3 regions of the Streptomyces sp. 4F14 genome follow, and region 1 is predicted to be linked to each of the others. Evidence: predicted binding sites of a transcription regulator. Region 1 holds the regulator's gene; each other region holds the start of a gene.

Region 1 (10,421 bases):
TGCGCCTGACCGCCCAGGTTGCCTTCCGTGCCGACCTCGCGGGCGACCCGGGTCACCTCGTCCGCGAACGCGGAGAGCTGGTCCACCATCGTGTTGATGGTCGTCTTCAGCTCCAGGATCTCGCCCTTCGCCTCCACGGTGATCTTCTTGCCGAGGTCGCCCTGCGCGACGGCCGTCGAGACGAGGGCGATGTTGCGGACCTGTGAAGTCAGGTTGTCCGCCATGAAGTTGACGTTGTCGGTGAGGTCCTTCCAGACGCCGGAGACGCCCCGTACGTGGGCCCGGCCGCCGAGGTTGCCCTCGGTGCCGACCTCCCGCGCGACCCGGGTGACCTCGTCGGCGAACGCCGAGAGCTGGTCGACCATCGTGTTGACCGTGCTCTTCAGCTCCAGGAACTCGCCCCGCGCGTCCACGGTGATCTTCTGGCTGAGGTCGCCGTTGGCCACGGCGGTCGTCACCTGGGCGATGTTGCGGACCTGTGAAGTCAGGTTCGACGCCATGAAGTTGACGTTGTCCGTCAGGCCCTTCCAGACCCCGGACACGCCCCGCACCTGGGCCCGGCCGCCCAACTGGCCCTCCGTGCCGACCTCGCGGGCGACCCGGGTCACCTCGTCCGCGAACGCGGAGAGCTGCTCGACCATCGTGTTGACGGTCAGCTTCAGTTCGAGGAGTTCGCCGGTCGCCTCCACCGTCACCGTACGGGTCAGGTCGCCGCGCGCCACCGCCGTCGTCACCAGCGCGATGTCCCGCACCTGCGCGGTCAGCCGGGCCGCCATCGTGTTGACGGCCTCCGTCACGTCCCGCCAACTCCCCGACAGGCCCTGCACCTTGGCGCGGCCGCCGAGCCGGCCCTCGGTGCCGACCTCGCGGGCGACCCGGGTGACCTCGCCGGTGAACAGCGAGAGCTGGTCGACCATCTTGTTCACGGCCCGGCCCAACCGGCGCAGGTCGCCCCGGAGTTGGCGGGTGCCGTCGTGCAGGTCGACGCGCTGGGTGAGGTCGCCGCCCGCCACCGCGTCCAGGACCCGGGTCGCGTTCGCCGCCGGGGCGGCCAGGGCGTCCAGGAGCTGGTTCACCTCGTCCACCCGCGAGGTCCAACGGCCCTGCCCCGGACTGGCCGAGACCCGCTCGTCGATCCTGCCGTGCCGGATCACCTCGCGCTTCACGCGGCGCACCTCGTCGTTGAAGTGCGTACTGCGGTCCACGATCTGGTTGTAGACCGTGGTCAGTTCGGCCACGATCCCCACGTCCTCCACCGGTGTCGCGGCCCGGACGAAGTCGCCGTCCCGGGCCGCGAGCAACGCGGTGAGCAGAGGGCGTAGCGCAGATGCTCGAATCCCGCCCTCAATTGATCCGTCTTCGAGCACACACACAGCACTGTTCTCACTCATGACGGCCCACTTCGGTAACTCGGCGCTTATGGGCGTAGCCAGTCTGTCACCCTGTCCGTATCGAGCGAGGCGTATTCGAACCAACTGCCAGGGGAGGGGAGCTGTTCATGGGGACCATTCCGACCCAACGGGACTCGGCCCAGCGCTCACGGCTCCGCCGGCCGTCGCGGATCGGTACGACCCTGACGGGCAGCGCGCTCGCGCCGGGCACCGCGCGGGAGGTGCTGGGGCGGGCCCTGGGGGAGTGGGCCGCCGCCGGCTGGCACGCCACCGCCCGCGCCGGGGACGAGGCCGTCCTCGTCCTCAGCGAACTCGTCACCAACGCCGTCGTCCACGCCGGCACCGACGTCGAGATCAGCTGCCGGCTCGAAGAGCCGAAGGAGGGCGCCGCGTACGACATCGTCGTCGAGGTCTCCGACCGGCATCCCTCGCGGACACTGCGGGACGGCGACCCCGACCCGTCGTACGAACCCGCCGAGTACGGGCGGGGGCTCCGGCTCGTCACCGCGCTCGCGATGGAGTGGGGGGTGACCTACCGGCGGGACGGGAAGACCGTGTGGGCGCGGATGGGGGAGTTGGAGGGGTGCGGGGAGTGCGGGGCCGAGGGAGGGGGCGGCGGGCGCGGGGAGCGCCAGCCCCTCCAGGGCGGCGGGCGCGTGGAAGCCCAGCCCTTCCAGGGCGGCGGGCGCGTGGAAGCCCAGCCCTTCCAGGGCGGCGGGCGGGGGGAAGCCCAGCCGCTGCCTGGAGGCGGGCGTGGGGAGCCCAAGCCCCTGCCGGGCGGCGGGCGTCGGGAGCCCCAGCCCCAGCCTCAGCCTGGAGGCGGGCGTCGGGAGCCCCAGCCTCTGCCGGGCGGCGGGCGCGGGGAGTACCAGCCCCTCCGGGGCGCCGAGCCCCACGCGGGTGCCGAACCCCAGGCCGGCGCCGAGCCGTGCGGGACCTGTGGTCACCCCGGCGGGCCCGGCCGCGCCCCCGTCTCCGTGCTCGGGCCCCTGCCCTCCCTCGGGCTCGCCGTCGCTCTCGCGCCCGAACCCCAGCACTCGCCCGACGAACGGGACTGGCTCGGGCGCGGTGCGCTCTCGTTCCTCGCCGAGGCGTCCGACCTGCTCGCCGGACAGCTCGACGAGGACCTCGTCGCCGCGCTCACCGGACAGGTCGTCGTCCCGAGGGTCGCCGACTGGTGCGCCGTCTGGCTGGAGGACGAGACGGCCGGTGCGGGGGCCCGGCTGGCCCGGGTCTGGCACAAGAGCGAGGGGTGCCTCGAAGCGCTCAGGCGGGAGCTGGAGCAGACGCCGCCCCGGCCCGCCGAGAACCACGGGCGCCCCCCTGATACCCAGCCCTACGACCACCCCTGGCCCGGCCAGTCCCTCGGTGCGCCCGGCACCGCCCTCGCGTACCGGCTCGTCGCCGGGGGACGGGTCCTCGGCACCCTCGTCATCGGGCGCTGCGGGATCCTGCGGTTCCCCGACGAGGTGACCGGGCTCGTCGAGGACCTCAGCCGCCGGGTCGCCCTCGCGGTCGGCGCCGCCCGGCAGTACGCCCGCCAGGTCACCATCAGCTCCGTCCTCCAGAGCGGGCTGCTGCCCGGGGCCGTCGCCGAGATCCCCGGCGTGCGCAGCGCCCTCGTCTACGAACCCCGGGAGAAGGGCGGCCCCAGCGGCGACTTCTACGACCTCTTCCCCGCCGGGAACGGCCGCTGGTGCTTCGCGATCGGCGACGTCCAGGGGAAGGGCCCGGAGGCCGCCGTCGTCATCGGGCTCGCCCGGCCCTGGCTGCGGCTGCTCGCCCGGGAGGGGTACGGGGTCGCGGACGTCCTCGACCGGCTCAACCAGCTCCTCCTCGACGACGCGACCGAGGCCGCCGACGCCGCCGCCCGCGCGTACGTGGGCCCCGCCGGACCCGGCGAAGGCCCCCAGACCCGCTTCCTCTCCCTCCTCTACGGCGAACTCGTCCCCTACGACGGCGGGATCCGCGTCACCCTCGCCTCCGCCGGCCACCCCCTGCCGCTCCTGCTGCGCCCCGACGGCACGGTCACGCCCGTCGCCCAGCCCCAGACCCTCATCGGCGTCGTCGAGGACGCGACCTACACCAGCGAGATCCTCGACCTGCTCCCCGGCGACAGCCTCCTGTGCGTCACCGACGGGGTCACCGAACGGCGCGACGGGGGACGGCAGTTCGACGACGGCGACGGCCTCGCTGTCGCCCTCGCCGGCTGCCAGGGCTACGACGCGGAACTGATCGCCGAGCGGATCATGGAACTCGTCCACGACTTCGGCTCGCAGCCCCCCGAGGACGACCTCGCGCTGCTGGTCCTGCAGGCGGAGTAGCGCACGGCGGGGGTGCGGGACAATGGGGGCATGCCTTCCGTACTTCCCGACGGCGAACCCGTCCCCGCCGACGGCGCGCTGCCCGCCGCCGCGCTCGCCGGGGCCGCGGAGCGTCCGCTCGGCTTCTACCTGCACGTTCCCTACTGCGCGACGCGCTGCGGGTACTGCGACTTCAACACGTACACCGCGACCGAGCTACGGGGCACGGGGGGCGTGCTCGCCTCGCGCGACAACTACGCGGACACCCTGACCGACGAGATCCGGCTCGCCCGCAAGGTCCTCGGGGACGACCCGCGCCCGGTCCGGACCGTGTTCGTGGGCGGGGGGACGCCCACCCTGCTGGCCGCCGGGGACCTCGTCCGGATGCTCGGCGCGATCCGCGAGGAGTTCGGGCTCGCGGACGACGCCGAGGTCACCACCGAGGCGAACCCGGAGACCGTGGACCCCGCCTACCTCGCCGCCCTGCGCGAGGGCGGCTTCAACCGGGTCTCCTTCGGGATGCAGAGCGCCCGGCGCCACGTACTGAAGGTGCTGGACCGTACGCACACCCCCGGGCGGCCCGAGGCGTGTGTCCGAGAGGCGCGGGACGCCGGGTTCGAGCACGTCAACCTCGACCTCATCTACGGCACCCCCGGCGAGTCCGACGACGACTGGCGGGCCTCCCTCGACGCCGCGCTCGGCGCCGGTCCCGACCACGTCAGCGCGTACGCCCTCATCGTCGAGGAGGGCACCCAGCTCGCGCGCCGGATCCGCCGGGGCGAGGTCCCGATGACCGACGACGACGTCCACGCGGACCGGTACCTGATCACGGAGTCCGTGCTGTCCGGGGCCGGGTTCGAGTGGTACGAGGTGTCGAACTGGGCCACCTCCGAGGCCGGGCGCTGTCTGCACAACGAGCTGTACTGGCGCGGCGCCGACTGGTGGGGTGCGGGGCCTGGCGCTCACTCTCACGTAGGGGGCGTGCGCTGGTGGAACGTCAAGCACCCGGGGGCGTACGCGGCGGCCCTGAGCGCCGGGAACTCACCGGGCGCCGGCCGGGAGCTGCTCTCCGAGGAGGACCGCCGCGTCGAGCGCATCCTCCTGGAACTGCGCCTGCGCGAGGGGGTCCCGCTGGACCTGCTCCGCGAGGAAGGCACCGCCGCCGCACACCGCGCGCTGGGGGAAGGGCTGCTGGAGCAGGGGCCGTACGACGCGGGGCGGGCCGTGCTGACGCTGCGGGGGCGGCTGCTCGCGGACGCGGTGGTGCGGGACCTGGTGGACTGACCGACCCCGGTCGCCCTGTTCACCCCGCTCACCCCGTTCACTCCGTGACGAAGTCGATCAACTCCTCCACCCTGCCCAGCAGTTCCGGCTCCAGGTCCTTGTACGACGTCACCCGGTCCAGGATCGCCCGCCACACCGCGCCCGTGTTCTCCGACGGCCACCCGAGCGCCCGGCACACCCCGGTTTTCCAGTCCTGCCCGTGCGGGACGCGAGGCCACCCGGCGATGCCGAGGGACGACGGCTTCACCGCCTCCCAGATGTCGATGTACGGGTGTCCGACGACGAGCGCGTGCTCGCTGGTCACCGACCGGGCGATCCGCCACTCCTTCGTCCCCGGCAGCAGGTGGTCGACGAGGATGCCGAGGCGGGCGTCGGGTCCTGGCGCGAACTCGGCGACGATCGCGGGGAGGTCGTCGACGCCCTCCAGGTACTCGACGACGACGCCCTCGATGCGCAGGTCGTCGCCCCAGACCTTCTCGACCAGCTCGGCGTCGTGCCGCCCCTCGACGTAGATACGGCCCGCACGGGCGACGCGCGCGCGGGCGCCGGGCACGGCGACGGAACCGGAAGCCGTACGGGTGGGACGTACCGAAGCGCCGGACGGCTTCACCAGCGTCACCACCTTCCCCTCCAGCAGGAACCCGCGCGGCTCCATGGGGAACACGCGGTGCTTGCCGAAGCGGTCCTCCAGCGTCACCGTCCCCGCCTCGCAGCGGATCACCGCACCGCAGAACCCGCTGCCGGGCTCCTCGACGACGAGGCCGGGGTCGGCCGGGATCTCGGGCGCGGGGCCCTGCTTCTTCCACGGCGGGGTGAGGTCCGGCGAGTACTGGCGCATTCGGATGACGATAGGAGAAGCGTGCGCGGGACTCACCGGCGCGACACGCCGAACCGTTCGCCGAGGGCGTCCCGCTGCCGCCGTACGAACGCCGCGTCGACCACCGCCCCGTGACCGGGCACGTACAGCGCGTCCTCCCCGCCCAGCGCCAGCAGCTCGTCCAGCACCCCGGGCCAGCGCGCCGGCTCGGCGTCCGGCCCCGCCTGCGGCTCCCCGGACTCCTCGACGAGGTCCCCGCAGAACACGACCGGCACGGCACCGGAGACGGTGACGACAAGGTCGTACGGACTGTGGGCGGGACCCAGGGGCACGAGGTCGACGCCCGGGACCGGGGTGCAGGCGCGCGTGACCACGTGCCCGGGGGCGGTCAGCGCGGCGGCGGCTTCCCGGGCGAGCCCCGCGTCGAGGCCGTTGCGTACGGCGTCGTCGGCCAGCTCGGCGGCGTCGTACCCGGCGTAGGCCGCGTACACCTCCGCCTCCGGGAAGGACGCGGCGCCGAGGACGTGGTCGAAGTGGGGGTGGGTCAGCGCGAGATGGGTCACATTGACGGGGAGGAGATCACGCAGGCGCGCGCCCTCGGGGAGGCTGGAGCCGGCGTCGACCAAGAGCGCGGCGTCCGGGGTGATCACCAGCCCCACCGTGCAGTCCCATCCCGGCAGGCGGACGCGGCCGACGCCTTCCGTGAGACGTTCCCAGCCCAGCTCTTCCCAAGTCACCGTCATACAGAGACGCTAGCCGTACCATCCGGCGACGGGGACGACCTTGCCCCCGTGGTACCCGACCGCCGTACACTGGCACTCGTAGGTGACGAGTGCCAAGGGCGGACTTCTGGAGGTGTGCGCGGTGCTGAGTGAACGCAGGCTTCAGGTGCTGCGCGCGATCGTCCAGGACTATGTGGGGACCGAGGAGCCGGTGGGTTCCAAGGCGCTCACCGAACGGCACAACCTCGGGGTGTCCCCGGCGACCGTGCGCAACGACATGGCCGTCCTGGAGGACGAGGGCTTCATCCACCAGCCGCACACGAGTGCGGGGCGCATCCCCACCGACAAGGGCTACCGCCTGTTCGTCGACCGCCTGGCCGGCGTCAAGCCGATGACGGCGCCCGAACGCCGGGCGATCCACCACTTCCTGGACGGCGCGGTCGACCTGGACGACGTGGTGGCGCGCACGGTCCGGCTGCTCGCGCAGCTCACCCGCCAGGTCGCCGTCGTCCAGTACCCCTCCCTCACCCGCTCCACCGTCCGTCACGTCGAGCTGCTGGCGCTCGCGCCCGCGCGGCTGATGCTCGTGCTGATCACGGACACGGGCCGGGTGGAGCAGCGGATGGTGGACTGCCCGGCGCCCTTCGGGGACGCCTCGCTGGCGGATCTGCGCGCGCGGCTCAACAGCCGGGTCGCGGGGCGCCGGTTCAGCGACGTGCCCCCGCTCGTCGAGGACCTCCCGGAGGCTTTCGAGCGCGAGGACCGGGGTACGGTCTCGATGGTGCTCTCCACTCTCCTGGAGACGCTCGTCGAGGAGAACGAGGAGCGGCTGATGATCGGCGGAACCGCCAATCTCACCCGCTTCGGACATGACTTTCCCCTCACCATCCGGCCCGTCCTGGAAGCCCTGGAGGAGCAGGTCGTGCTCCTCAAGTTGCTGGGCGAGGCGGGGGATTCGGGCATGACCGTGCGCATCGGGCACGAGAACGCCTACGAGGGACTCAACTCCACGTCCGTCGTGTCGGTCGGCTACGGTTCGGGCGGCGAGGCAGTCGCCAAGCTCGGCGTGGTCGGACCGACCCGCATGGACTACCCGGGAACGATGGGAGCGGTACGCGCAGTGGCGAGGTACGTCGGACAGATCCTGGCGGAGTCGTAAGTGGCCACGGACTACTACGCCGTACTCGGCGTGCGCCGTGACGCGTCGCAGGATGAGATCAAGAAGGCGTTCCGCCGGCTCGCGCGCGAGCTGCACCCGGACGTCAACCCGGACCCGAAGACCCAGGAGCGGTTCAAGGAGATCAACGCCGCCTACGAGGTGCTGTCGGACCCGCAGAAGAAGCAGGTCTACGACCTCGGCGGCGACCCGCTCTCGCAGAGCGGCGGCGGGGGCGCGGGCGGCTTCGGCGCCGGTGGCTTCGGCAACTTCTCCGACATCATGGACGCGTTCTTCGGTACGGCGTCCCAGCGCGGTCCGCGCTCGCGCACCCGGCGCGGCCAGGACGCGATGATCCGCCTGGAGGTCGACCTCGACGAGGCCGCCTTCGGTACGACCAAGGACATCCAGGTCGACACGGCGATCGTCTGCAACACCTGTAGCGGCGAGGGGGCCGCGCCCGGCACCACCGCGCAGACCTGCGACATGTGCCGTGGCCGTGGCGAGGTCTCGCAGGTCACCCGCTCCTTCCTCGGCCAGGTCATGACCTCCCGGCCCTGTCCGCAGTGCCAGGGCTTCGGGACGGTCGTGCCGACGCCGTGCCCCGAGTGCGCGGGCGACGGCCGGATCCGCTCCCGGCGGACGCTCACGGTCAAGATCCCGGCCGGCGTCGACAACGGCACGCGCATCCAGCTCGCCGGCGAGGGCGAGGTCGGGCCCGGTGGCGGTCCCGCCGGTGACCTCTACGTCGAGATCCACGAACTCCCGCACTCCACGTTCCAGCGCCGGGGCGACGACCTGCACTGCACGGTCACCATCCCGATGACGGCGGCCTCCCTCGGAACGAAGGTCCCGCTGGAGACCCTGGACGGCATGGAGGAGGTCGACATCCGCCCCGGCACCCAGTCCGGCCAGTCGATCCCCCTCCACGGCCGGGGCGTCACGCATCTGCGGGGCGGCGGCCGAGGCGACCTCATCGTCCACGTCGAGGTCCAGACCCCGACCAAGCTCGACCCGGAACAGGAACGACTCCTGCGGGAGCTGGCCAAGCTACGGGGCGAGGAACGGCCGACGGGGCAGTTCCAGCCCGGGCAGCAAGGGCTGTTCTCGCGGCTGAAGGACGCTTTCAACGGCCGCTGACGCGAGCTGGCGCGGCGGCCGGGGGTCCGGGGGTTGGCCCCCGGGCAGGCACAGTCAGCCCGGGCAGCAAGGGTTGTTCTCGCGCCTGAAGGACGCCTTCAACGGGCGTTAGTCCTGTGGCCTGTGCGCCGGCATGTGTTGGCATGTGCCAAACCCGGGGTCGGTTCGAGGTTGTTCGGAGGACGTGACAACATGCGGTCATGTCCTCCGAACTGACCGATCTCTTTCCTCTCCCGATCGTGCAGGCCCCCATGGCGGGCGGCGTCTCCGTGCCGAGGCTGGCTGCGGCCGTGTCCGAGGCCGGCGGTCTCGGCTTCCTCGCCGCCGGGTACAAGACGGCCGACGGCATGTACGAGGAGATCAAGCAGGTCCGTGGCCAGACCTCGCGGCCGTTCGGTGTGAACCTCTTCATGCCCCAGCCGGAGTACGCCGAGACGGACGCGGTGGAGCTCTACGCACATCAGCTCGCCGGCGAGTCCACCTGGTACGAGACGGAGCTCGGCGACCCCGACAGCGGCCGGGACGACGGGTACGAGGCGAAGCTCGCCGTCCTGCTCGACAACCCCGTCCCCGTCGTGTCGTTCCACTTCGGCGCCCCCAGCCCCGAGACGCTGGCGAACTTCCGGCGGGCCGGCACGCTCACCCTCGTCACCGCGACCTCCCCGGAGGAGGCCGTCGCGATCGAGCGCGCGGGCGCGGACGCGGTGATCGTGCAGGGCGTCGAGGCGGGCGGTCACCAGGGGACGCACCGCGACAACCCGGAGAACGACCGTGCGGGCGTCGGCCTCCTCGCTCTGCTCACACAGATCCGCGAGGCGGTGTCGCTGCCCCTGATCGCGGCCGGCGGGATCATGCGGGGGAGCCAGATCGCGGCGGTGATGGCGGCAGGCGCGTCCGCCGCCCAGCTCGGCACGGCGTTCCTCGCGACGCCGGAGTCCGGAGCGGCCGCCGTGCACAAGCAGGCGCTGACCAACCCCCTGTTCGCGCGCACGGAGCTGACGCGCGCCTTCTCGGGCCGCCCGGCACGGGGACTGGTCAACCGCTTCCTGCGCGAGCACGGCCCGTACGCGCCCGCCGCGTACCCCGAGATCCACCACCTCACCTCGCCGCTGCGCAAGGCCGCCGCGAAGGCCGGGGACGCGCAGGGCATGGCCCTGTGGGCGGGCCAGGGCCACCGCATGGCCCGTGACCTGCCCGCCGGGGACCTCGTCGAGGTGCTCGCGGCCGAACTGGACGCCGCGCGCGCCGCGTTGGCCGCGACAGCGCCGCTGCCCGACGACGCGCCGACCGCCGACGGGGGCGTGGCCTGATGACCGCTCCGGTCTTCGTGGTCGAGCGACTCGCGGGCGCGGGGCCGGAGTTCGTGCTCGACGGCCCCGAGGGGCGGCACGCGGTCTCCGTGAAGCGCCTCCAGCCGGGCGAGCCGGTCGTCCTCACGGACGGCGCCGGGCACTGGGCCGAGGGCGAGGTGCTCGCCGCGGAGGGCAAGGACCGGCTCGTGGTCCGGCTCTCCCCGGTGTCCGAGGAGCCGCTCCCGGCGCCCCGCCTCACCGTCGTCCAGGCCCTTCCCAAGGGTGACCGGGGGGAGTTGGCCGTCGAGACGATGAC
Region 2 (10,421 bases), on a different contig from region 1:
GTACCAGCGGGGTACCCAATACATCGTCCATCTGACCGCTGGAACGGAACCGCACCTCGCCCACCTCGTGCCGTACGAGACTGACCGCCTCCCACGGGCTCAGCGCCTCGTCCTGCCGGAAGAGCGGGATCTCGTACACCGCGCGGAACTCACCGACGACTGCCTTCCGCCTGCCGACCGCGATCCGTACGGTCGGTGCGGCGTCCGGTCCCGGAAGGACACCGCGCACCCGTGTCTTCTTCGCGATCGCCACCTGCGTGTAGAGGATCAGGTGACCGGCCACATCGGCCTGGGCCACGGCCACTTCCCATGGCGTCATCGGGGGTGTCTCCCTGTTCAGCGCTTGAACCTGGCGGCGGACTTGTTCATCCAGCCAGGACACTTGTTCATGCCGTTGCAGTAGGCGGTGATGACACCGATCATCTGCCCTCTTCCGGCGTCGTACCGCCTGTCCTGGGTGTAGCGGGTAACCTGCGCCTTGACGATGATCTTCACCTGGGGGTGCCTGCCGTCAAAGGCGTAGCCCCAATATTCCAGGCCCCCCTTGCCGTCGTTCTTGTCCGCCTTGCCGTTGAGAGCGGCATTGACGATGCGGCAGGTACGGATGTTGTGGTTGCTGGAGAAGTGCGCCCAGCCCAACTCGCTGTTGCCGATGCGCGTAGGCACCTTCCGCCCGTCCCAGTCCTCCTGCTGGCACTTCTCGGTCTTGTTCCAGCGCGGAGGATCGGCGTGTGCGGCCCCGGCCTGCCCCAAGGTCGTGGCAGCAGCCGACAGGGTTACGAGCAACGCCCTCGTGACCCTGTCCGGCGTTGGCTCGCGACCGTTTTCGAGGTTCCCGGGGCTCAAGTCCTGAGCGTCGAGCGCTCTTTGATTTGCATGGGTGAGGGTCTCAACCCGCCCTCCCACCCCGCCTGTTGACTTTGCGGGTTCGGGTTGCGACGGAGCGTCAGTTGGTCTTACGGTGCTGCCAACACAAAGGCTCTGGACGTAAATCAACCCCCAGCAGGTGCAGACAACACCTGTGGGGGTTTGACCGAAGGAGCCGCCCCACTCACGTTAGGGCTACCCCAATGGCTGAGGCCAACTTTAGTACCGCCGACCTGTCCGCGCACCCGATGGCCAAGCCCGGGTACGGGAAACGCACCGCCCCCGGCCAGCAGCCGCGCGGCAAGGGCGACTTCGATCACCTGCTCCCCCGTGATGCCGCCATCGCCGGGTACCTCGACCGGCTTCCCGACGGCTCCGACATCTCCGTGAAGACGCTGGCCAGGACGACCGCGTACGGACAGTGCGCGCTCAGGACCTCGCTCAACAGGATCCAGGCCGCCGGGCACTTGCGGCGGGGGCAGGAGAAGGTGACGTCCGGCGCGGGGACCGAACTCTGGGTCACCCGGACGTTCTTCAGCCGGACCGCACGCGGTGACGAGTGGTGGGCCGCGTTCACGCGGGGTGACGTACCGCCGGAGAACTCCCCGTCGCCGCAGACCCGTTCGCGTGCCGTCGTCCTCCTCGCCGCGCTCAGCCGTACGGAGCCCTCGCTCTTCCTGTCCGGCGCCGAGTGCGCGCGGCTCGCTCCGCTGGTCGAGGAGTGGTTCGCGCGGGGTGCCGGTGCGGAGGCCGTCCGTACCGCCCTCACCGCCGGGCTGCCCTCACCCGTCCACTCCCCCGCCGCGCTGCTGCATCGGCGGCTCGTGGACAAGATGCCGCCGCCGGTGCCCGTACGACCCGTAGTACCTGAGGGGCAGGCCGTAAGACGCGTACGACTTCTGGAGTGCTCCGAGTGCCGGGTACCGGGGAGGCCGGAGGCGCTGCCGGGGGGATTGTGCCGGGGGTGTGCGGAGGCTTCCGTGCGCCCTCCTGTGCTTCTGGACTCCCCCGGTGTTCGGGGCCGGGCGGATGAGATCCGTGCTGCGATCGGGCTGCCGCCGCGAGAAAGGACACCCGTATGACCGCTCCCACGGTCCGCCGACACTGCCCCGGGGCACCATTGAGGGGAGGAGGCAATGCCATGACCCCCAGCACCGCCGAGTACCCGCAGATGCCTGTCGAGGACTTCGAGGCGCTCGCCGCCGCAGCTCCCGAGAACGTGCGGCTCGAACTCGTCGACGGCCGGGTCCGTACCCGGGATCCGCTCAGCGTCGAAGACTTCGAGGAACTGGAGCAGCGGGCTCCGGAGACCGTTCGGCTTGAGTACATCAACGGAAAACTAGAGGTCAAGGCAGTGCCGGACGGTAATCACCGGGAGATCGCCCTCTGGCTGACGCTGCAAGTCGCCCAGCACCGCCCTGATCTCGGTTTCTATGGGGAGTCGGGGCTGGAGACAGGGGCGTACCGCAAGGGCCGCGCCCGGACGGACGGAGTGGTCGCGCGCAAGGGACACTTCACGGGGCACGGAGAGTGGTCGGAATCCGACGGCATCTTCATGGCCGTAGAGATCACTTCGCACGACCGGGACACTCACCGGCGCGATCGCGTCGACAAACCTGTCGGCTACGCCGAGGCCGGTATCCCTCTCTACCTCCTGATCGACCGCGACAACGACACCGTCGTCCTCTACCGCAGCCCCATGCACGGCCGCTACCAGGAGATCACGTCCTACCCCTGGGGTACGCCTGTTCCCCTTCCTCACCCCCTCGGTTTCGTCCTGGACACCACCGAACTCCAGGACTACGCCAACTGACCCTGTAACGCTTCCCCCTCCCCCCGCCAACTACAGACGTACCGCCTGACGCGAAGGAGGCGCCTGTGGGTGGCATGGGGAAAAGACGGGGTGGGCTCAGTGATCCGGAGGTGTTGGAAAACTTCTACCGGCGGCATGTGGGGGCCATAACCCGGTTCGTGGCCAGGCGAGTCGATGATCCACACACCGTCGCCGACCTCGTCGCCGAGGTCTTTCTCGCCGTCCTCGACTCGGGGCACACGTACCGCGCCGGGCTCGGGAGCGAGACCGCCTGGCTGTACGGGATCGCCCGGAACGTCGTCTCCGCCGAGTACCGGCGGGTCGCCCGGGAGGCCGAGCGGGTGCGGCGGGTTTCCGGGCGGCGGCTGCTCGACGCCGATGACATCGCGCGGCTGGAGGAGCAGCTCGACGCGGAGAGTCCGGGGCGTCGGGCGCTGAAGGCGCTGGCTCAACTCCCCGACGGGGAACGGGCCGTGATGGAACTGGTCGCCGTGGACCAGCTCGGCGTCGGGGAGGCCGCCGCCGCGCTCGGGATACGGCAGGTCACCGCGCGGGTCCGGCTGCACCGCGCGCGGAAGGCGTTGCGCGGGGCCGACGTCGTCGTACCGGAGATGTACACCGTGGGGGGCGAGGCATGACCTTTGAGGAGCGGTTGCTCGAACAGCTCAAGCAGGAGGCCGAGTTGCGGGGGGCGGCTCAAGTCCCCGCACCTCGGAGGGTGTTCACCCCGAGGCGCGTGCTCGTCGCCGGGGTCGTCTGTGCCGCCGTGTCCGTGGGGTGGGTCCTGTGGCCGGGCGCGTCCAGCCAGTCCGCCGCGTACGCCGTCGAGAAGAACGACGACGGCAGCGTCACGCTGTCCGTGAAGGAGTGGGGCCAGGAGGTCGCGCTGAACCTCAAGTCCGTGCCCGAGCAGATCAGCGGGAGCGGGGGGATGGCCGTAGACGTCGCCGGCAGTACGTGCGCCGCCGACCCCGGGGAGCCGATGCCGGACTGGGTGGAGAACACGGCCGGGCCGGACAAGGCCGTACGCAAGCACACGGCGTGGAAGGTGACGCTGCGGGCCGGGGCCGCGAAGCCGTACGTCGTCCACGTACGACTCACGGATGACGGCAGGCTCGTGCCCTGCACTCCCGACAAGAAACCCTGAACCAACGCCCGAGGGCGGTACCCCCCGTACCTGGGGAGTACCGCCCTCAGTAGTACTGCCGATCCGTCCCTCGCGGGAGATGGATCAGAAGTCCATGTCACCGCCCGGCATACCGCCACCGGCAGGCGCGGCGGCCTTCTCCGGCTTGTCGGCGATGACGGCCTCGGTGGTGAGGAAGAGCGCGGCGATGGAGGCCGCGTTCTGCAGCGCGGAGCGCGTGACCTTGGCCGGGTCGATGATGCCCTCGGCGACCAGGTCGACGTACTCACCGGTCGCGGCGTTGAGGCCGTGACCCGGGGTGAGGTTGCGGACCTTCTCCACCACGACGCCGCCTTCGAGGCCGGCGTTGACGGCGATCTGCTTCAGCGGGGCCTCAAGGGCGAGCTTGACGGCGGCAGCGCCGGTCGCCTCGTCACCCTCCAGCTCCAGCTTCTCGAAGACCTGGGAAGCCTGGAGCAGGGCCACGCCACCACCGGCGACGATGCCCTCCTCGACGGCGGCCTTCGCGTTGCGGACGGCGTCCTCGATGCGGTGCTTGCGCTCCTTGAGCTCGACCTCGGTCGCGGCACCGGCCTTGATGACGGCCACGCCGCCCGCGAGCTTCGCCAGGCGCTCCTGGAGCTTCTCGCGGTCGTAGTCCGAGTCGGAGTTCTCGATCTCGGCGCGGATCTGGTTGACCCGGCCGGCGACCTGGTCCGAGGAACCGGCGCCGTCGACGATCGTCGTCTCGTCCTTGGTGATGACGACCTTGCGGGCGCGGCCCAGGAGGTCCAGCGTCGTGTTCTCCAGCTTGAGGCCGACCTCCTCGGAGATCACCTCGCCGCCGGTGAGGATCGCGATGTCGTTCAGCATCGCCTTGCGGCGGTCGCCGAAGCCGGGGGCCTTGACGGCGACGGACTTGAACGTGCCGCGGATCTTGTTGACGACCAGGGTCGACAGGGCCTCGCCCTCGACGTCCTCGGCGATGATCAGCAGCGGCTTGCCCGACTGCATGACCTTCTCCAGGAGCGGGAGCAGGTCCTTGACGGAGCCGATCTTGGAGTTCGCGATCAGGATGTACGGGTCGTCGAGGGACGCCTCCATACGCTCCATGTCGGTCGCGAAGTACGCCGAGATGTAGCCCTTGTCGAAGCGCATGCCCTCGGTGAGCTCAAGCTCCAGGCCGAAGGTCTGCGACTCCTCGACCGTGATGACGCCTTCCTTGCCGACCTTGTCCATCGCCTCGGCGATGAGCTCGCCGATCTGGGTGTCGGCGGCGGAGATGGAGGCCGTGGAGGCGATCTGCTCCTTGGTCTCGACGTCCTTCGCCTGCTCCAGGAGGGCGCCGGAGACGGCCTCGACGGCCTTCTCGATGCCGCGCTTCAGAGCCATCGGGTTGGCGCCGGCGGCGACGTTGCGGAGGCCCTCGCGGACCAGTGCCTGGGCCAGGACCGTCGCGGTCGTCGTGCCGTCACCGGCTACGTCGTCCGTCTTCTTCGCGACTTCCTTGACCAGCTCGGCGCCGATCTTCTCGTACGGGTCCTCCAGCTCGATCTCCTTGGCGATGGACACACCATCGTTGGTGATCGTGGGGGCGCCCCACTTCTTCTCAAGGACGACGTTGCGGCCCTTGGGGCCGAGGGTGACCTTGACGGCGTCGGCGAGCTGGTTCATACCGCGCTCAAGGCCGCGCCGCGCCTCCTCGTCGAACGCGATGATCTTGGCCATGTGAAGTGGTCCCTCCAGGACTGGGGGTGAGTACCGCAGTGGACCGCGCCCGCGCCCGCGACGGACGGTCCCGCGGCTCGGTGGTCCCTTGCCCCACCCTCGCCGTGAACCTCACCGACTCGGTCCTTCGTTGTCACTCTCACGGGGAGAGTGCTAACGCCAATGATTAGCACTCGACCCCTGAGAGTGCAAGGCCGTACGGGTGGGGTGCGGGGGTTTGCGGGGGCTGCGGGGTGGGGACGGCGGGGGTCACGGGGGTGGCGGGGGCGGGGGGCGGGGGGACGACAAGAGACCCGCACCCTGGACAGGTGCGGGTCTCTTGTTGAATGTTCAGGCGGTGACGCGAACCATGTCGGCCTGCGGGCCTTTCTGACCCTGCGAGATCTCGAACTCGACTCGCTGGCCCTCTTCGAGGGTGCGGTAGCCGTCCATCTGAATGGCGCTGTAGTGGACGAAGACGTCCGCACCACCGTCGACCGCGATGAAGCCGTACCCCTTCTCCGCGTTGAACCACTTGACGGTGCCCTGAGCCATGCCTAACTCCCCTATTACTGGCCCTTGCGCGGATCCACACTTCGTGGATCCGGGTCAGACCTCACCCCCCTGCCGTATTGGGGGCGTGCGCCGGAACGCGTCGACCGCGGCTGAATGTATCTGTCCAACTGCCGTCTGCAACAGGTCAATCGGACGAGAATTCTGGACGCCCACGATCCGGAATGTGGTGAGAATTCACCAGAGTTCGGGGCAAGTCGGGCCCGACATATGCCACAAATGCCACGCAAGAGACGCGCACTTTGGCTACTTCTTGTCGGGTGTAAGGCAGAAATCAAGGGCTTCCGACTTGCGGGGCAAGAGCCAAACGGAAGCGGGTTCCCCAACCTTACCTCGTTCAACCACACAGAATTGCCCCCTCCGCTTCTGCACGGAGGGGGCAATTCTGTGAACAATGGGTAATGTCTGTTACCTACGGTTACTACCGGCTGGTAATGACATTAGGTCAACCGGAGAAATCAGCCTCCGGCGACCGCCGGGATGATGGAGACGCCGGCGCCGTCGGGAGTCGCCGTCTCCAGCCCCTGTTCGAAACGGACGTCGTCGTCATTGACGTACACATTGACGAACCGCCGCAGCTTGCCCTGATCGTCCAGGATGCGCGCGGAGATGCCCGTGTGGTTCTTCTCCAGGTCCGCGATGACCTCCCCGAGGGTCCCGCCCTCGGCGGCCACCTCGGCCTGCCCACCGGTGTACGTACGCAGGATGGTCGGGATACGAACGGTCACGCTCATGCGAGGCCAGCCTCTCGGAAGGAGTCCAGGGTCGGGCGGATGGTGGCGGTGAGGCCGGTGCCGGCGACCGCGTCGAGCGTCTTGAGGCCGTCACCCGTGTTGAGGACGACCGTCGTGAGGGACGGGTCCAGCAGCCCGTTCTCGATCAACTTCCGGGTGACCCCCACGGTCACACCCCCGGCGGTCTCCGCGAAGATCCCCTCCGTCCGCGCCAGCACCTTGATCGCGTCGACGATCTGCTCGTCGGTGACGTCCTCGACGGCGCCGCCGGTCCGCCGCGCGATGTCCAGCACGTACGGCCCGTCCGCAGGGTTCCCGATGGCCAGCGACTTCGCGATCGTGTCCGGCTTCTGCGGCCGTACGACGTCGTGCCCCGCCTTGTACGCGACGGACACCGGGCTGCACCCCTCCGCCTGCGCCCCGAAGATCTTGTACGGCTTGTCCGCGACGAGCCCCAGCTTGATCAGCTCCTGGAGCCCCTTGTCGATCTTCGTGAGCTGCGACCCGGAGGCGATCGGTACGACGAGCTGGTCCGGGAGTTCCCAGCCGAGCTGCTCGCAGATCTCGTACGCCAGCGTCTTGGAGCCCTCGGCGTAGTACGGCCGCAGGTTGACGTTGACGAAGCCCCAGCCCTCGCCCGCGGAGTCGCCGATCAGCTCGGAGCAGAAGCGGTTGACGTCGTCGTAGTTGCCCTCGATGCCGACCAGCTCACCGCCGTAGACCGCGGCCATGACGATCTTGCCCTGCTCCAGGTCGTGCGGGATGAAGACGCAGGAACGCAGGCCCGCGCGAGCCGCTGCCGCGCCGACGGCACCGGCGAGGTTGCCCGTCGAGGAGCAGCTGAGGGTGGTGAAACCGAAGGCGCGCGCCGCTTCGAGCGCCTGCGCCACGACACGGTCCTTGAAGGAGTGGGTCGGGTTGCCGGAGTCGTCCTTGACGAACAACTTGCCCTGCTCGACGCCGAGTTCGGCGGCGAGACGGTCGGCCTGGACGAGCTTGGTCCAACCCGGGTTGATGTTCGGCTTGTCGGCCACGTCCGCCGGTACGGGGAGCAGGGGGGCGTAGCGCCAGATGTTGGCGGGGCCCGCGGCGATGCGCCGCTTGAGTTCTTCGGGGTCGTACGAAGAGAAGTCGTACGCGATCTCCAGCGGCCCGAAACACTCCTCGCACGCGAAGAACGGGCCGAGGGGGACGCGGTGACCACACTCGCGACAGCTCAGCGCCGCGGCGGGACCGAGGTCGACAGTGGTCGTGGCGATGGTCTGCACAGCCATGGAGGCGAGGCCCTTTCTCCTCATCTTCCTCACGACGCATCTCGCCGTGAGACGGATTTGGCACCTTCCCTAGCCGGGAGCCTCGCTGCGTGATCACGCACGAGACCGGCTGGAGGGTTGCCGGGGCTTCATCGGGCCGTATCCCTCTGCCCCTCTGGATGAGCGGTATGAAGTTATGAGTGGAGCTGTCCGCGGGCGGCCCCCGACATGCGATGGTCACCAGCGTTGTTCAAGACTGTAACCGAAGGCCACGACAGTTGAGATAGTCGTCCGAGGCGCGAGATGGATCACACTGGGCAGTGTGACCGTGACAGTGAGGAGCCGCTGACTGTGCTGGAAGAAGTCGAGCGCTGGCTGGCCACCCGCTCCTGGTCGGTGACCGATCGCCCCCTGCACCGGATCATGGCCGCGAAGCGGGCCTCCGGGCGGACCGTCTCCGTGGTCCTGCCCGCGCTGAACGAGGAGGCGACGGTCGGTGACATCGTCGCGGTCATCCGCCACGACCTGATGCTCCAGGTCCCGCTCGTCGACGAGCTCGTGGTCGTCGACTCCGGCTCCACCGACCGTACGGCGCAGGTGGCGGCGTCCGCGGGGGCGCGGGTCGTCCACCGCGACGCGATCCTCCCGCGCATTCCCGCACTGCCCGGCAAGGGTGAGGTCCTGTGGCGGTCCCTCCTCGCCACCACCGGCGACATCGTCTGCTTCATCGACGCCGACCTGCGTGACTTCTCCTCCGACTTCGTCTCCGGCATCGTCGGCCCGCTGCTGACCGATCCGGACGTGGACCTCGTCAAGGGCATGTACGACCGCCCGCTCGCGGGGGCCTCGGGTCAGGGCGGCCGGGTGACCGAGCTGATGGCCCGCCCCCTGCTGAACATGCACTGGCCCCAACTCGCGGGCTTCGTGCAGCCGTTGGGGGGCGAGTACGCCGCCCGGCGCAGCCTCCTGGAGCAACTGCCGTTCCCGGTCGGGTACGGGGTCGAGCTGGGCATGCTGGTCGACGCCCTGCATCTGGTGGGCCTCGACGCGCTGGCCCAGGTCGACATCGGGGTCCGCAAGCACCGGCACCAGGACGGGCAGGCGCTGGGGCGGATGTCGGCGGCGATCTACCGCACCGCCCAACTGCGGCTCGCCCGGGGGCACTTGATCCGGCCCTCCTTGACCCAGTTCGAGCGGGGGGAGGACGGGTTCGAGGCGCGGACGTACTCGGTGGACACGGAGGAGAGGCCGCCGATGGTGGAGGTGGCGGAGTACGCGCGGCGGGAGGTGGCGTGAGGGGGCGTGCGTGAGGGGGCCTGCGGGGCTGGTCCTGGGGGGGCTGGTCCTGTGGGGGTAACCGGGTAGTACCTGGGTAGGGCATACCCCGGTGTCCCATGCCACGTATACGTTCCGAACGTTTGAGCAGCGCGGCGCCTGGCTAGGTTCAGGCGTATGACGTTCGGTGCTTCGCGTGTGCTCGTCGCCTCCAACCGGGGCCCCGTCTCCTACTCCGTCGGCGACGACGGCACGCTCCACGCCAAGCGCGGTGGCGGCGGTGTCGTCTCCGGGCTCTCCGCGATCGACCCGGACTCCGGCGCGCTGTGGGTGTGCAGCGCCCTGTCCGACGGCGACCGCGAAGCCGTACGGCGGGGTGTGGGCGAGCCCGGGACGCGGATGCTCGACATCCCGGCCGACGTGCACGCCGACGCGTACAACGGGGTCGCCAACTCCGTGCTCTGGTTCGTGCACCACATGCTGTACCAGACGCCGCTGGAGCCCGTGTTCGACGCGGAGTTCCGGCGGCAGTGGGCGTCGTACGAGGCGTACAACCTCGCGTTCGCCGAGGCGCTCGCGGAGGGGGCCGCCGAGGGGGCGGCCGTACTCGTGCAGGACTACCACCTGTGCCTCGTGCCCGGGATGCTGCGCGCGCTGCGGCCCGACCTGCGGATCGGGCACTTCTCGCACACGCCGTGGGCCCCGCCGGACTACTTCGCGCTGCTGCCCGACGACATCCGTACGCAACTCCTGACCAGCATGCTCGCCGCCGACCGGCTCGGGTTCCTCACCCGGCGGTGGGCCGACGCGTTCGCCGCGTGCTGTCCCGACGGGACCGGGTCGACCGGGATCGGGGTGCATCCCCTCGGCGCCGACGCGGACTTCCTGCGCGAGCGCGCGGACCAGGCCGACGTACGGGACCGGGTCGTCTCCCTGCGCGAGGAGATCGGGGAGGGGCGGCTCGCCGTCGTCCGCGTCGACCGGACCGAGCTGTCCAAGAACATCGTGCGGGGGCTACTGGCTTACCGGCACCTGCTGGATACCCGCCCCGAATGGCGTAACCGCGTGGTCCA
Region 3 (10,421 bases), on a different contig from region 1:
CTGTGACTTTGAATGAACGCTGGAGCAACCATAGGCGCAGGGCCAGACGCCACTTGACTCGGAGTCGGCAACGCGGGCGCGCGAGCGGTGGATCACACCTAGGCGAGCGTCAAGAAATCGTCAAGAGTTAGGTAAGGTAACGAAGTAGTTGACTGTACGGCGCCGGCGCTTCCTGTCCGATGTGTTCGTACGACCCCCGGAACGCGCCCCTTCGCCAGAAAAGGAATCCGCCGCTGACCGTCCACCACCTCAACCAGCTCCTGCTCGTCTGCTCGCTCGTCCTGCTCGTCGCCGTCGCGGCCGTCCGGATCTCCTCGCGCAGCGGGCTCCCCAGCCTGCTCGTGTACCTGGGCATCGGCGTCCTCATGGGCCAGGACGGCATCGGCGACATCCACTTCAGCAACGCCGAGATGACCCAGGTCATCGGGTACGCGGCCCTGGTCGTGATCCTCGCCGAAGGCGGTCTGGGCACGAAGTGGAAGGAGATCGGGCCGGCGCTGCCCTCGGCGTCCGCGCTGGCGCTCGGCGGGGTCGCGGTGAGCGTCGGCGTGACCGCGACGGCCGCCCACTACCTGGTGGGCCTGGAGTGGCGGCAGGCGCTGATCATCGGCGCGGTGGTGTCGTCGACGGACGCGGCGGCGGTCTTCTCCGTCCTGCGCCGCATCCCCCTGCCCGCGCGCGTGACAGGCACCCTGGAGGCCGAGTCGGGGTTCAACGACGCCCCGGTCGTCATCCTGGTGGTCGCGTTCTCGACGGCGGGCCCGGTCGAGCACTGGTACGTGCTGCTCGGCGAGATAGCCCTGGAGCTGGCCATCGGCGCGGCGATCGGCCTGGCGGTCGGCTTCGCGGGCGCGTGGGGCCTTCGGCACGTGGCGCTGCCCGCCTCCGGCCTCTACCCGATCGCCGTCATGGCCATCGCCACCGCCGCGTACGCGGGCGGCGCGCTCGCGCACGGCAGCGGCTTCCTCGGCGTCTACCTCGCCTCGATGGTCCTCGGCAACGCGAAACTGCCGCACTGGCCCGCCACGCGCGGGTTCGCCGAAGGGCTCGGCTGGATCGCCCAGATCGGCATGTTCGTGCTGCTCGGCCTGCTGGTCACACCGCACGAGCTGGGCGACGACGTCATGCCCGCGCTGATCATCGGACTGGTCCTGACGATGGTCGCGCGCCCGCTGAGCGTCCTGCTGTGCCTGATCCCGTTCCGGGTGCCCTGGCAGGAACAGACGCTGATGTCCTGGGCGGGGCTGCGCGGCGCGGTGCCCATCATCCTGGCGACGATCCCCATGGTGAACGGTGTCGACGGCAACCAGCGGATCTTCAACATCGTCTTCGTGCTGGTCGTCGTCTACACGCTCGTGCAGGGACCGACACTCCCCTGGCTCGCCCGGACCCTGCGCCTGGGAGGCGGCAACGAGGCGACCGACCTGGGGATCGAATCGGCGCCCCTGGAGCGGCTGCGCGGTCATCTTCTGTCCGTCGCGATCCCCGAGGGGTCGCGGATGCACGGCGTCGAGGTCGGCGAACTGCGCCTGCCCGCGGGCGCGGCGGTCACCCTCGTCGTCCGCGACGACGCCTCCTTCGTGCCGTCCCCGACGACCGTCCTGCGGTACGGCGACGAGCTCCTCGTGGTCGCCACCGACCCCGTCCGGGACGCCGCGGAGAAGCGCCTGCGCGCGGTCGGGCACGGCGGCAAGCTCGCCGGATGGCTGGGAACGGACAAGAATCCCAAGCGCCGGTGACGTGTTAACGACAGGTTTCGCCGTGCTCACTTTCACAGTCTGCGCGGGGTCGCGCGCCTGTACGATGAACGCGCACCTAGATCGAACCAACTCTGTCTGAAGCAGAGCTGGCGCGACCGTATGGCGGCCGGAACGCCCTCCCCGGAGGACGTCGGTATCTACCGCAGCGCGCAAGAGGACAGCTCTCGGCGTCCCCCACAGGGCGCGCTACCAGGCGGCAGAAAGGCACGGGCCGTGGCGTCCACGGTCACCGAGAAGTCAGCCGAAGGCCGTCCCGGATACGGGCAACTCCTGCGCACGCGCGGGGCATGGACCTTCCTGCTGCCGGGCTTCGCGGCGCGGCAGCCGTTCGCGATGCTGACCATTTCCATCGTGCTGCTGGTCCAGCACACCACCGGCTCGTACGGCGCGGCAGGCGCCGCGGCGGCCGTCACCGGCGTCTCCCTGGCCGTGTTCTCGCCCCTCAGCGGCCGTCTCGCCGACCGGTACGGCCAGCGGGCGGTCCTGCTGCCCGGCATCGTCGTGCACGCGCTGTCGGGGCTCACGCTGACGGTCCTGGCGCTCGCCGACGCGCCCCTGTGGGCGGTGTTCGCCGCGGCCGTCCCCACGGGCGCCTCGGTGCCGCAGGTCGGCCCCATGGTGCGCGCCCGCTGGGGCGTGACCCTGAAGGACTCGCCCCTGCTGCCCACGGCGGCGGCCTTCGAGTCCGTCACCGACGAGCTGACGTTCGTCGTGGGCCCGCTGCTGGCGACCGCCCTGTGCACCGCCGTCCACCCGGCGGCCGGGCTCGTCACGGAGGCCGCGCTGACCCTGGTCGGCGGACTGCTGTTCGCCGCGCAGAAGAGCACCCAGCCGCAGGTCACCGCTAGCGGGCACGCGCGCGTGGAGCACGCCTCCGCGCTGCGGATCCCCGGCGTGCGCGTGCTGATCGTCGCGTTCCTCGGCATCGGCTCCGTCTTCGGCGGCATGCAGGTGTCGCTGGCCGCGTTCAGCGAGTCGATCGGCGAACCGGGGCTCAACGGCGTCCTGTACGGCACGTTCGCCGCCGGCAACATGCTGTCGGGCGTCGTCTGCGGGGCGATCGCCTGGAAGGCCGCCCCGAAGCGCCGGCTGCTCGTCGCGTACGGCGCGCTCGCGCTGGTCGCCTCCGGGCTGTGGGCCGCGCACTCGGTGCTGCTGCTCGCCGGGCTCGGACTGCTGGTCGGCATGTGTATCGCGCCCGCGCTGATCACCGGCTACACCCTGGTCGAGGAACTGGTCCCGGCGGGCGCGCGCACGGAGGCGTTCACCTGGATGACGGGCGCCGTCGCCCTGGGGCAGGCGGCGGCCGTCACGGTCGCCGGACAGCTGGAGGACCGCTTCTGGGGCGGCTCCGGGTTCCTGGTGCCCATGGGCGGCACGGCGCTGGCCCTGGCGATCCTGCTGGCGCTGCGTTTGCGACTCGTGCCGCCGCGCGTGACCAAAGTGGTCACGCGCGGCGCGGCCAATCGCGAGCCTGTCACGATCGGTGAAATGTGACGATGTCCCAGGGAATACGTCACTGTGACTCCGCCGCTACGCGGCTTCCCCGTGAGGCGTAAGCGCCCCAGTGGCGGTCAAGCCCTGACCGCTGCCCGGAGGCAGGTGACGTACGTTACTCCAACTAGCTGGCAGCGCGGGTTAATATGGACGCTTGTTAGCACTCATCGAGTGAGAGTGCCAGGAGGAAGACAGTGCCGACCTACCAGTACCAGTGCACCGAGTGCGGCGAGGGCCTTGAGGCGGTGCAGAAGTTCACCGACGACGCCCTGACCGAGTGCCCCAGCTGCGGTGGCCGCCTGAAGAAGGTGTTCTCCGCGGTCGGCATCGTCTTCAAGGGTTCCGGCTTCTACCGCAACGACAGCCGCGGCTCCTCGTCGAGCAGCTCGCCGGCGTCGGCCAAGACGTCGTCCAGCACGGACTCGAAGCCGTCGTCAGACTCCAAGCCGTCGTCGAGCGCGAAGCCCGCGTCCGACTCCAAGCCGTCCGCCGGTTCCACCGCCGCCTGACGCACCTCGCTTCCGAAGACCCCGCCTGTCCCACGACGGCGGGGTCTTCGGCGTCTGCGGCTACTGTTCCGGGCATGACGAACGCAGAGATCGGCGTGATCGGCGGCTCAGGCTTCTACTCGTTCCTCGACGACGTGACGGAGATACGGGTCGACACCCCGTACGGGGCACCCAGCGACTCCCTCTTCCTCGGCGAGGTCGCCGGACGGCGGGTCGCGTTCCTGCCCCGGCACGGGCGCGGGCACCACCTGCCGCCGCACCGCATCAACTACCGGGCCAACCTCTGGGCGCTGCGCTCGGTCGGGGTGCGGCAGGTGCTCGGGCCGTGCGCGGTGGGCGGGCTGCGGCCCGCGTACGGGCCCGGGACGCTGCTGGTCCCCGACCAGCTGGTGGACCGTACGAAGTCCCGGGCGGGGACGTACTTCGACGGGCTGCCGCTGCCCGACGGGAGCGTGCCGAACGTCGTGCACGTCTCGCTGGCCGACCCGTACTGTCCGACCGGGCGGGCGGCCGCTCTGAAGGCGGCCCGGGGGCGGGACTGGGAGGCGGTGGACGGCGGGACGCTGGTCGTGATCGAGGGGCCGCGGTTCTCGACGCGGGCCGAGTCGCTCTGGCACCAGGCCCAGGGCTGGTCGGTCGTGGGGATGACCGGGCATCCGGAGGCGGCGCTCGCTCGTGAACTGGAGCTCTGCTACACGTCGTTGACGCTCGTCACGGATCTCGACGCGGGGGCGGAGACGGGCGAGGGGGTGTCCCACGAGGAGGTGCTTGAGGTCTTCTCGGCGAATGTGGGGCGGCTTCGGGACGTGCTGTTCGACGTGGTGGCGGGGCTGCCGGCGTCGGACGGGCGGGCGTGTCTGTGTGTGAACGCGCTGGGCGGGCTGGAGCCTGGGTTCGCGCTGCCTTAGCGGCGGGGGCCCGAAAAGGCTGAGGCCGGGGCGGCTCGCGAGGGTCCCTCGAAGGGTTCCCTCAGGCGGTTCTCCCCAGGCCGTCGCCCCGTCCGGGTGACGGGGTTTTCCACAGGCCCGGAGTTGTCCACAGGGCGCGGCGGAGGGTTGCGGAAGCGGTCATCGTGGGTCTCGCAGGCCGGATGCACGGTCTGTGCGGCCCGCCGGGGATGCCGGGGGCCGTCCCCCTTCGTCGCCGGTGGTGATCTCCATGGCCGTTGCGCCTCCTTCCTCCTCGTACGACGTCTGCCCGCCCGGGGCGGACACTCCGGCCACCTGTGAGGTGCCGCAGTTCTCGCCCGTGCGGGTGCGGGGTGCGCGGTATCTGCTGGGGCGGCTCGCGCGGCAGCGCAGAAGGGCGCTGGCGCTGGGGCTCGCGGTCACCGCGGCGGCGCTCGTGGCGGCGGGGTCGTCCCAGGACCCCGGGCGGGACAGCACCGCCGAGCGGGCTCGCGGGCGCCCCGGGGCCGCGTCCTCCCCTGCCGCCGCGCCGCCCGGCAAGCCGGTCGTCGTCGAGACCGTGTCGGCGCCGGTGCGGATCGCCGACGCGGAGACCGTACGGCTGCTGCGGCCGGGCGACCGGGTCGACGTGGTCGCCTCCGGGGAGACCGGGGCGGGCGGGGTCCGGGTGGTGGCGCGCGGGGCGCTGGTGTCGAAGGTGCCCGAGCCGCTCGGGGCGAGCGCGGACGGCGGGGCCCTGGTCGTCCTCGCGGTGCCTCGCGGGGCGGCCGAGCGGCTGGCCGGCGCGGGGGTCTCCGAACGGCTGGCGGTGACCCTGTGGTGAGGCCCTTCCTCCGATATGTGTACGGTCCGCCGTCGTCAAGTCCCTCGATCGAGCTACCGAATTGGACATGTACGCCGCGCTCTGGCGTAGGTTGCGGAGCTGTCCGTTCCGCAGTCGGAGCAAGTGAGGAGTGTCGCCGAGGTGAGCGAGAAGAAGGGGGCCGGTGTCTGGGACGGCTTCAAAGCCTTCCTGACGCGTGGCAACGTCGTCGATCTGGCAGTCGCGGTGGTCATCGGCGCCGCCTTCACGAACATCGTCAACTCGGTGGTGAAGGGCGTCATCAACCCGCTGGTGGGTGCGATCGGCACGAAGAACCTGGACAGCTACAGCTCGTGTCTGAAGGACCCGTGCAAGCTGGCGGCCGACGGTTCGCTGGAGAGCGGTGTCCTCATCCAGTGGGGGTCGGTGCTCGGGGCGACGCTGAGCTTCGTGATCACGGCCGCGGTCGTGTACTTCCTGATGGTGCTGCCGATGTCGAAGTACCTCGCGCGGCAGGTGGCGCGGCAGAAGGCGAAGGAGGGCACCCAGGAGGTCATCGAGGTGTCCGAGCTGGAGGTCCTCAAGGAGATCCGGGACGCTCTGGTCGCCCAGCGCGGTTCGGGGCACGACGGGTCGTAGACGCGCTCTCCTCGGCCCTGCGGGTGGCGTCCGGCCTCGCCCGCGGGGCCGTTCGGCTTTCCCGGGGGCTTCAGATGTGGTGGGGCGGCTTCTCGTCGAGGAAGCGCCTGAGGTCGGCCGCCGCGTCGCCGCTCGCCGGAGCGGACTCGCCCCAGCCGCGGTCCGTGTCGTCCGAGGACGGGCGGTCCAGGGGGTCGTCGAAGACCAGCGCGGCCTTCGGGTCACGGGGTGCGGCGGCGGAGGGGGTGCTCATCCCTCCAGGGTACGGGTCCCGGAGCGGGCCGGGCCGAGTCCGTGGTGCGGGGGAAAGCGGGGTCTGCTGTGCTGGTGGGCATGACGACCGGTTCGGTTCCCCCCGACGCTTCCGCCGGGCCCTCCGACGCCCACGCCTCGCCTCGTCCGGGGCGGCCCGTACGGCCACTCACCGCGCGCAGACGCGACGAGGCGCACCGGGTGGCGTCGCCGCTGGAGTTGTTCTTCGACCTGTGTTTCGTGGTGGCGGTCGCGCAGGCGGGCGTCGGACTGGTGCACGCCGTGGCGGAGGGGCACGCGGGGCAGGGGGTCCTGCACTACGCGATGGTGTTCTTCTCCGTGTGGTGGGCGTGGATGAACTTCACGTGGTTCGCCTCGGCGTACGACAACGACGACGTGCCGTACCGGGTCGTGACGCTGGTGCAGATCGCGGGGGTGCTGGTGCTGGCGGCGGGGGTGTCGCGGGCGTTCGACGAGCGGGACTTCCTCCTCGTGTGGCTCGGGTACCTGATCATGCGGCTGGCGATGGCGACGCAGTGGCTGAGAGCGGCGTGGTCGACGGCCGGCGCGGAGCGGACTGTGGCTCTCAGGTACGCCGCCGGGGTGCTGGCGTGTCAGGTGGGGTGGCTGGGGCTGCTGGTGTTCCCCGAGGGCGCGCGGGCGTGGGTGTTCCTGGTGATGGTGGTCGTCGAGCTGGCGGTGCCGGTGTTCGCGGAGCGGGACCTGCGGACCGCGTGGCATCCGCATCACATCGCCGAGCGGTACGGGCTGTTCACGATCATCGTGCTGGGCGAGTCGATCGCGGCGGCGACGGTCGCGGTGAAGTCGGCGGTCGACGAGCACGACGCGCTCGGCGAGCTGCTGCCGATCGCCGGGGGCGGGCTGCTGATCGTGTTCGCCGCGTGGTGGATCTACTTCGTGGTGCCGGTCCACGGGCATCTGCGCTCCAACCGGCAGGCGTTCCTGTGGGGTTACGGCCACTACCTCGTCTTCGGGTCGGCCGCCGCGATCGGGGCGGGGATCGAGGTGGCGGTGGAGCAGGCGGTCGGGAAGGCGCACGTCTCGGCGACGGCGGCAGCGGCGGCCGTGACGGTGCCGGTGGCGCTGTACCTGGTGACCGTGTGGGCGTTGCACTCCCGGCACTTCAAGGTGGGGCTCGCGCAGCAGGCGGTGCTGCCGGGGGCGGCGGCGCTGGTGCTGTGCTGCACCTTCCTGGGGCGGTGGGGTGTCCTCGCGGCCGGGCTGGTGGCGGCGCTCACGGTGGCGACGGGGACGACGCTGACCGCGCGGACGGCTGCGCGGGAGGAGGCCCGGGAGAAGGCCCCGGAGGGGGCTGTGGGGTGAGGGGGCGGTGGCGTGCGCGGGGCTGATGGGCGATCGTGGGGCGAAAGGAGGCTCGCTGTATGGCAGTTGACGCTGTGACCGATGTCGCCGGGATCCGGGTCGGGCACGCCACCCGGGTCGGGGGCGGGTGGCTGACCGGGACGACGGTCGTGCTCGCGCCGGAGGGTGGTGCGGTGGGGGCCGTGGACGTGCGCGGGGGCGGGCCGGGGACGAAGGAGACGGACGCGCTCGATCCGCGGAACGTGGTGCGGCGGGTGGAGGCCGTCGTGCTGACGGGCGGGAGCGCGTACGGGCTCGACGCCGCGTCCGGGGTGATGGCGTGGCTGGAGGAGCGGGGGCGCGGGGTGCGGGTGGGGCCCGAGCCGGGGCATGTGGTGCCGGTGGTGCCGGCCGCGTGCGTGTTCGACCTGGGGCGGGGCGGTGACTTCCGGGCCCGGCCGGACGCGGGGACCGGACGGGCCGCGGTGGAGGCGGCCGCCGCGAGCGAGGCGGGGGCGCCGGTCGCCGAGGGGTGTGTCGGGGCGGGCACGGGGGCGGCCGCCGGGGTGCTGAAGGGCGGGGTCGGGACCGCCTCGGTGCGGCTCGGGTCGGGGGGCACCGTGGGGGCGCTGGTCGTGGTCAACTCGGCGGGTTCCGTGGTGGATCCGGAGACCGGGGTGCTGTACGGGGAGCTGGGGCGGGGGCGGGTCGAGTGGCCGCCTGATCAGGTGCACGAGGCAGCGCGGCGGCGGATGGCCGAGGCCGCGGCGGCCTTCGCTCCCCCGCCGCTCAACACGACGCTGGCCGTCGTCGCCACGGACGTCGCGCTGTCCAAGGCGCAGGCCCAGAAGCTGGCGGGGGTCGCGCACGACGGGATCGCACGGGCCGTGCGGCCGGTGCACCTGCTGAACGACGGGGACACGGTGTTCGCGTTGTCCACGGGGGCGCTCGCGCTGGACGAGGCGGACCCGCTGGCGCTGAACGAGGTGCTGGCGGCGGGGGCGGACACCGTGACGCGGGCGATCGTACGGGCCGTGCGGGCGGCGGAACCGGTGGCGGGGGCGGGCGGCGCGTGGCCGTCGTACCGGGAGTTGTACGGATGAGAGGGCCGGTGGGGGCGGGAAGTTGGGACGATGTGTGGGGGTGGGGTGGGGAGTCGGTGGTGGGGGCGGGTTTTGATGGTTTGTCTGGGTGGATGGGAACTTCTCGGGATGGGGACGCGTTTTAGCGGGCATACGTTTCGCCGTTCCCGGACATGATGTCCGGCCGAGGGGCTACCGTATGCACCCACAAGGTGACATGCAGCAACGCCGGGAGAAACCTTGAGCGTTCCGTACGAGATGGCGGCGTACGAACCATTTGAGTCGCCGGAGTCTCCGGAGGAGCACCTCGCGCGGCTCCTCGGGCGGGCCCTGAACTCCTTCGAGCTGGCCGACGACGTGCTGAGGCAGCTCGACTGCGCGCTGGCGCACGACAGTTCGCTGCACTCCGCGCACCACAGCGCGGGCCTGCACCGGGAGACGTACCGGCACACCTGGCTGCTCGCGGACGGCACGGCGCTCACCCTGTGGGAGCTGGTGCACAACATCACGGCGGGCGGCGAGTCGCAGCACGAGGTGTACGCGGACCCGGAGGAGCTGCGGGAGGCGACGGCGCGGCTGCCGTTACCCCTGGACTCCCCGGAGTTCGAGCTGCCGGTGTTCGTGGAGCTGGCACCGATGCCGATGCCCCGGCACATGTACGTGCGCGGCGATTCCGCGGACCACGTACGGCGGTTGCTGCGGCGGGCGGAGAACGCCGACCGGCCGGGGCGCGAGCTGACGGACCTGGTCGCGCAGGCGGCGGCGTACGAGATCACGCAGTCGTTCGGGCGGCCCTGCCGTGCCGGGCGCGCGGGGATCGGCTTCTCGCTCTACGAGCACGCGTTCCTGCTCGTCGACGGCGAGGAGGTGTCCCTGTGGGAGGTGGAGCACACGGCGACGCCGGACGGACGGCACATGTGCGAGGTGTACACGACGGAGGACGAGGCGCGGGCGGCGATGGAGCGGCGGGCGGCGCAACTGTCGTAGAGATGCCGGGGGTTCGGCTGCCCCGACGCTGCTCAGCGGTCGTCCGCCAGGCGGCGGACCAGGGTCGCGAAGGCGTGTTCCTCGGCCGGTGTGAGGGGGGCCGTCTCCGCGGCGGGGCCGGTGCGGCGCTGGCGCGGGAGGGCGGGGAGGCCGTCGGGGCGGCGGACCAGCGGGGTGGGGCGCAGGAGGGGGCCGTACGGCTGGTGCGGGCGGGGGCGGCGCAGGGTGCGGGTCAGGACCGTCAGCCAGGCCAGGGCCGCGAGGGTGAGGGCGGTGAGGGCTGCCAGGTGGGGCAGGGAGAGGTTCGCGGGCATGGGAACCAGTAGACACCACGAATCGTTACCTTTGTGGCGGATCGTGATGGATCTGACAGGGCTCGCGGGGGGACTGAATGCGCGTGTGGGGCTTGGGAGTTGTGAAGGGGGTGCGGGGGCGTGCGCGAGGGTGCGGGGAAAGGCCCCGGCCGCGGCCCCGATTCGGCGGGGCCGCGGCCGGGGAGCGGGGGTCATGCCGCTATCGGCTGCTTGCGGTCGGCGGGCCGAGGGAGCGGTTCGCCGGGCTGCGGGGCCGTCGGGGCGGGCTTGCGCAGGCCCTTGAGGAGGACCACCAGGGTCGTGGTGACGCCCACGCCCGCCGCCAGGGCGATCAGGTAGAGGAACGGG

What was found. The regulator HrcA, encoded in region 1, represses chaperone genes, less so after heat shock. The targets are predictions, from matches to a motif close to TTNGCACTCNGNNNNNCNGAGTGCNAA.
Region 2: the regulator HrcA is predicted to act here: its motif matches at 5,665-5,691, upstream of groL (chaperonin GroEL).
Region 3: the regulator HrcA is predicted to act here: its motif matches at 3,415-3,441, upstream of ACLZOT_RS38690 (FmdB family zinc ribbon protein).

What each region holds. Positions count from the first base shown of each region.
Region 1 is NZ_JBLRVY010000026.1:92,946-103,366, forward strand. Features, by position in the region: gene ACLZOT_RS35845 (HAMP domain-containing protein) at 1-1,391, opposite strand, end outside; gene ACLZOT_RS35850 (SpoIIE family protein phosphatase) at 1,499-3,715, shown strand; gene hemW (radical SAM family heme chaperone HemW) at 3,746-4,978, shown strand; gene ACLZOT_RS35860 (DUF3097 domain-containing protein) at 5,016-5,816, opposite strand; gene ACLZOT_RS35865 (MBL fold metallo-hydrolase) at 5,849-6,538, opposite strand; gene hrcA (heat-inducible transcriptional repressor HrcA) at 6,660-7,676, shown strand; gene dnaJ (molecular chaperone DnaJ) at 7,677-8,813, shown strand; gene ACLZOT_RS35880 (nitronate monooxygenase) at 9,014-10,123, shown strand; gene ACLZOT_RS35885 (16S rRNA (uracil(1498)-N(3))-methyltransferase) at 10,123-10,421, shown strand, end outside.
Region 2 is NZ_JBLRVY010000015.1:20,672-31,092, reverse strand. Features, by position in the region: gene ACLZOT_RS25470 (hypothetical protein) at 1-319, opposite strand, end outside; gene ACLZOT_RS25465 (hypothetical protein) at 337-786, opposite strand; gene ACLZOT_RS25460 (hypothetical protein) at 1,116-1,949, shown strand; gene ACLZOT_RS25455 (Uma2 family endonuclease) at 2,009-2,680, shown strand; gene ACLZOT_RS25450 (RNA polymerase sigma factor) at 2,755-3,318, shown strand; gene ACLZOT_RS25445 (hypothetical protein) at 3,315-3,827, shown strand; gene groL (chaperonin GroEL) at 3,912-5,534, opposite strand; gene ACLZOT_RS25435 (cold-shock protein) at 5,865-6,068, opposite strand; gene ACLZOT_RS25430 (MoaD/ThiS family protein) at 6,545-6,820, opposite strand; gene thrC (threonine synthase) at 6,817-8,094, opposite strand; SAM riboswitch class I at 8,112-8,259, opposite strand; gene ACLZOT_RS25420 (glucosyl-3-phosphoglycerate synthase) at 8,425-9,369, shown strand; gene ACLZOT_RS25415 (alpha,alpha-trehalose-phosphate synthase (UDP-forming)) at 9,526-10,421, shown strand, end outside.
Region 3 is NZ_JBLRVY010000030.1:20,144-30,564, reverse strand. Features, by position in the region: gene ACLZOT_RS38700 (potassium/proton antiporter) at 180-1,739, shown strand; gene ACLZOT_RS38695 (MFS transporter) at 1,974-3,257, shown strand; gene ACLZOT_RS38690 (FmdB family zinc ribbon protein) at 3,452-3,766, shown strand; gene ACLZOT_RS38685 (S-methyl-5'-thioadenosine phosphorylase) at 3,841-4,674, shown strand; gene ACLZOT_RS38680 (hypothetical protein) at 4,925-5,497, shown strand; gene mscL (large conductance mechanosensitive channel protein MscL) at 5,639-6,115, shown strand; gene ACLZOT_RS38670 (hypothetical protein) at 6,186-6,368, opposite strand; gene ACLZOT_RS38665 (low temperature requirement protein A) at 6,449-7,711, shown strand; gene ACLZOT_RS38660 (P1 family peptidase) at 7,771-8,793, shown strand; gene ACLZOT_RS38655 (DUF6227 family protein) at 9,013-9,759, shown strand; gene ACLZOT_RS38650 (hypothetical protein) at 9,792-10,073, opposite strand; gene ACLZOT_RS38645 (PTS fructose transporter subunit IIABC) at 10,265-10,421, opposite strand, start outside.